DNA from 2 places in the Bradyrhizobium sp. BLXBL-03 genome. Region 1 is predicted to be linked to the other one. Evidence: riboswitches for the same ligand, from Rfam matches in the RefSeq annotation. Region 1 holds a riboswitch; the other holds the start of a gene.
The links. Region 1 has a riboswitch for cobalamin ahead of ACNJX9_RS26550 (DUF1636 family protein). Riboswitches for the same ligand answer to the same signal wherever they lie in the genome.
Positions count from the first base shown of each region.

Region 2: linked by a shared signal. The riboswitch ahead of metE (5-methyltetrahydropteroyltriglutamate--homocysteine S-methyltransferase) and the one ahead of ACNJX9_RS26550 (DUF1636 family protein) in region 1 are both predicted to bind cobalamin.

Region 1 is NZ_CP182470.1:5,503,798-5,505,992, reverse strand. It holds gene ACNJX9_RS26560 (cobyric acid synthase) at 1-329, opposite strand, end outside; gene cobO (cob(I)yrinic acid a,c-diamide adenosyltransferase) at 335-970, opposite strand; cobalamin riboswitch at 1,010-1,229, shown strand; gene ACNJX9_RS26550 (DUF1636 family protein) at 1,326-1,700, shown strand; gene cobW (cobalamin biosynthesis protein CobW) at 1,697-2,195, shown strand, end outside.
Region 2 is NZ_CP182470.1:6,945,841-6,948,035, reverse strand. It holds gene metE (5-methyltetrahydropteroyltriglutamate--homocysteine S-methyltransferase) at 1-864, opposite strand, end outside; cobalamin riboswitch at 971-1,195, opposite strand; gene ACNJX9_RS33125 (TauD/TfdA dioxygenase family protein) at 1,923-2,195, shown strand, end outside.

The DNA.
Region 1 (2,195 bases):
GAGGGCTTCATCGCCGCATATTCGCGCGCGCGTGCGGTCGCGATGCGCTTTCCCTGCACGATCACCTGCGCACCGACATCGGTCTCGGGCTTGAGCAGCACCGGGTTCATGTCGGTGTGCGGCTCGACGCCGGCCGCGAGCGCCTGCAATGCCTGGGCGCGGCCGATCTCGCCGCCGTCGACGGTGACGGCGGCATTGTTCGACATGTTCTGCGGTTTGAAGGGGAGCACACGCAAACCGCGGCGCGTGAAGGCGCGCGCGAGGCCGGCGACGATGAGCGATTTGCCCACGTCCGAGCCGGCCCCCTGGATCATCAGCGCGCGTGCCATCGACTTCAGAACTCGACGCCGGGCTGCGCCTTGATGCCGGAGCGGAACGGATGCTTCACCAGCGTCATCTCGGTGACGAGATCGGCGGTCTCGATCAGCTCGTCCTTGGCATTGCGTCCCGTGAGCACGACATGCGTCATCGGCGGCCTCGACGTCTTGAGGAAATCGACGACCTCTGCGATGTCGAGATAGTCGTAGCGCAGCGCGATGTTGATCTCGTCGAGCACGACCATGCGCAGGCTCTCATTGAGAATCAGCTCCTTCGCCTTCTCCCAGCCGGCGCGCGCCGCCGCGATGTCGCGGGCGCGGTCCTGCGTCTCCCAGGTGAAGCCTTCGCCCATGGCGTGGAACTGGCAGAGCTCGCCGAAATGGCCGGTGAGCAGGCGCCGCTCGCCGGTATCCCAGGCGCCCTTGATGAACTGCACCACCGCGCAGGGCAGGCCATGGGCGACACAGCGCACGATCATGCCGAAGGCGGAGGACGACTTGCCCTTGCCGGCGCCGGTGTGGACGATGATGAGGCCCTTTTCTCCGCTCTTGGTCGCCATGATCTTGTCGCGGGCGACCTTGATCTTCGCCATCTTGGCGGCGTGCTTGGCGTCGGTTTCATCTGCCGTTTCGGTCTCCGGCTCGCTCGTCATCGGATCGGTCCTTCGGCTTGACAAGAGGCGGCCGGGGGCAAATGGTGCTCCGGCGTTGGTTCCTGTCCTATGACAGGCGAAGAGGGAATGCGATAGGGTCCGAATCGGCAAGATTTGGGTCCAAAATGCAGCCGCCCCCGCGACCGTGACCGGAGAGATGCCCAAAGCCACTGATCCCCTGAAGGGATCGGGAAGGCGGGGATCGAAGGGGAAACCCTGCTCCGCAAGCCGGGAGACCTGCCAGCGCGGACGATTTGTGGACCGGCGGACGGGGTGTTCCGCGACGGGGAAACGGGCCTTCGCAAGGATGGTCCGTGGGCCTCTTCGCCTCCCGCTGATACTTCTGGAAGAGGCGATGACTGTCACACTGCATGTCTGCATCACCTGCCGCGCCGGCCAGACGCTGGGCGAGGGCGAGGTCACGCCCGGCAAGCGCCTGCATGGTGCGATCCTCGAAGCCGGCGTGCCCGAGGGTGTGACCGTGGTTCCCGTCGAATGCCTGTCGGCATGCAGCCAGGGCTGCTCGGTCGCACTCAGCGCGCCCGGCCGCTGGTCGTATGTCTATGGCCGCCTGACGGATGCCAACGCGCAGGAAGTCGTCGCCGGCGCCGCCGCCTATGCCGCCGCGCCCGATGGTCTCGTGCCCTGGCGCAGCCGGCCCGAAATCTTCCGCAAGCAGTCGCTTGCCCGCATCCCCCCTATCGCCGTGTTGCCGGAGGCCGCCGAATGAACTCGCTCGCAAAAGTCCCTGTGACCGTGGTCACGGGTTTTCTCGGCTCCGGCAAGACCACGCTGATCCAGCATTTGCTCAGCAATGCGGGCGGGAAGAAGCTCGCCGTGCTCGTCAACGAGTTCGGCAGCGAGGGCGTGGATGGCGAGATCCTGAAATCCTGTGCCGACGCGAATTGCCCGGAAGAGAACATCGTCGAGCTCGCCAATGGCTGCATCTGCTGCACCGTCGCCGACGATTTCATTCCGACCATGGAGCAGCTGCTGGCGCGCCCCGTGCGGCCCGATCACATCCTGATCGAGACCTCGGGGCTGGCGCTGCCAAAACCGCTGCTCAAGGCTTTCGATTGGCCGGAAATCCGCTCGCGCATCACGGTCGACGGCGTGATTGCGCTCGCCGATGCCGAGGCCGTCGCGGCCGGCCGGTTCGCCCCGGATCCGGATGCGGTCGAGGCGCAGCGCGCTGCGGACCAAAATCTCGATCACGAGACGCCGC
Region 2 (2,195 bases), 1.4 Mb from region 1:
CTCCGGAGCGCGAACAAGATCGACGTGCAGTCCGGCCAACGGCAGCTTCAGAGCGGTCGCCAAATTGTCGCCGATTGCTCCGAAGTAAGTTGCAAGCATGACCTTGATGCCAGGCACCTCCTCGGCGAGACGCCCGTAGGCGCGCTGGAGTCCATTCCGCGTGGTTTCGTCCAGATCAAGCACCAGATAGGGCTCATCAAGCTGGACCCACTCGGCTCCACGTTTCGCCAGTTCTTTAAGAACTTCGACATAGACGGGCACGAGGCTATCGAGCAGCGAAATCGGATCAAACGCTGGATCGACGCTCTTGCCTAGTTTCAAGAAGGTGACTGGTCCCACCAAGACAGGACGCGTCTGATAGCCGAGGGCTTTCGCCTCCTCATATTCCTCGATCGGCTTGCGGGAAGAGAGCTTGAAGGTCTGTCCTTTATGGAATTCTGGTACCATGTAGTGGTAATTGGTATCGAACCACTTAGTCATCTCCTGCGCAGAGGCGCCAAGGCCTTGACCGGTGTGAGCCCAGCTCGCCTCTCGGTCCTGGTCTTGCGAGCCCCGCGCCATGGTGAAATAGGTCTTCAGCGAGACGGGACCACTCTCCCAGCCATACGCCTCAGGAATGGCGCCGACCGTGACGCTCGTGTCGAGAATCTGGTCATACAGTGAAAAGTCATTAGACGGGATGATAGTGACGCCCAACAGATTCTGACGTGCCCAATTGGCGACACGAAGACCGGCTGCAGCTTCAAGGAGCTGCTGATCGCTGATCTTGCCAGCCCAGTAGCCTTCGAGCGCCAGCTTGAGCTCACGGCGTGGCCCAATACGCGGCATGCCGAGGGTCGCGACAGGAAGTGAGAGAAGAGACATAGCTTTATCCCCATTGTGTGGGGGCAAAGGCCATGGCGGAACGCAGGCAGGAAGGCCGCCAAAGCGAGGCCTGCTGCTAGGCGTACCACCGGACACCCCGCCCGTGGACGATTATGTTGTCGGGGCAGGTCTCCTGGCTCGCGGGTCATCGCCTGCATCCGGCCTTCCCGAAGCGTTTGCTTCAGTGACGCGTTTGGATACGGGCTCGCCGCTTACAGTTGCGGGGGCAGCGCCGGCATTGCTTTGATCCTGAACGAATCGAAAGCGCACCGGCTTCCCTCTTAGCTCCAGATCAAGCTAGATCTAGAGAACCTCGACGCCTGCGATTATCTGCAACGCAAGCGGTTCGTCAACCCGGAGATGCCAATAGACGCGTCGAGCTCCCCGGAGCAATCGTAGTATCAGGCTCGGGGCGCTTGCATGTGATCGACGAGGTTGGCCGTAATACCAACGCTTGCAATCGCGCTGTTGTTGGTCACACGACGCTCGTATCGGCTAGTGATTATCGAGTAGCCCGGGCCTGGGAAACGCCGCTGCTGTGAAACCACGCCACACAAAACGCACAACTCGACAAAGGGTTAAGAACCTTGACCAGCGTTTCCTTATCGCCGACCTTTTCTAGACATTGCGCATGGAGAGCAATGGAGTGCTTTTTGGGTAGTTCCGCTTCGGTGTCACCGCTGCGACTCTTTAGCGCGGCAATCTGGATCGCTTAGACCGCCCCTCTAAGTCGATCACAAAGCCGCTCTCATTGCCTTTTTCAAATTCACTCGGTAGTGGACGAAATATCAATCACTCAGCGAACTGCGGAGCTCTCGCCTCGGTCAACTACCAATGCTGGCAATTGATCGAACTGACGTAATGGTCAATTTTAAATCAAGACCTTCGCGAACGCCGAACTAACCTACCCGAGATCGCGTGAAGAGCTCAAGCAAGGGCTCGCCGCTGCATCACGGGCTATGAAGGATCCCGCCATGCAGCCCCATTTGGCGTTCGTCGCTCTTTCGAGTTGAATAATGTGATCCCGTGGCAACCGCAAAATTGGAGGCGCCGGAGCCATGACTGCAACGGTCTTGTCGAACAATGTCATTCCTTGCGCGGATATCATCAAACGGGCAGCGCGCATCGGTGCGGAAATCCGAAATATTAAGCTGTCGGGCGATTTGCCGGAGCAGACGATCGCCTCGATCAATGAGCTATTGTTGGAGCACAAGGTTATCTTCTTTCGCCAACAGGAGCACCTTGATGATGCGGAGCAGGAGCGCTTTGCCGTTCGTTTCGGAAAGCTGGCACGTCATCCGACGCTCGGTGCGATTAACGGAACGGCGTCG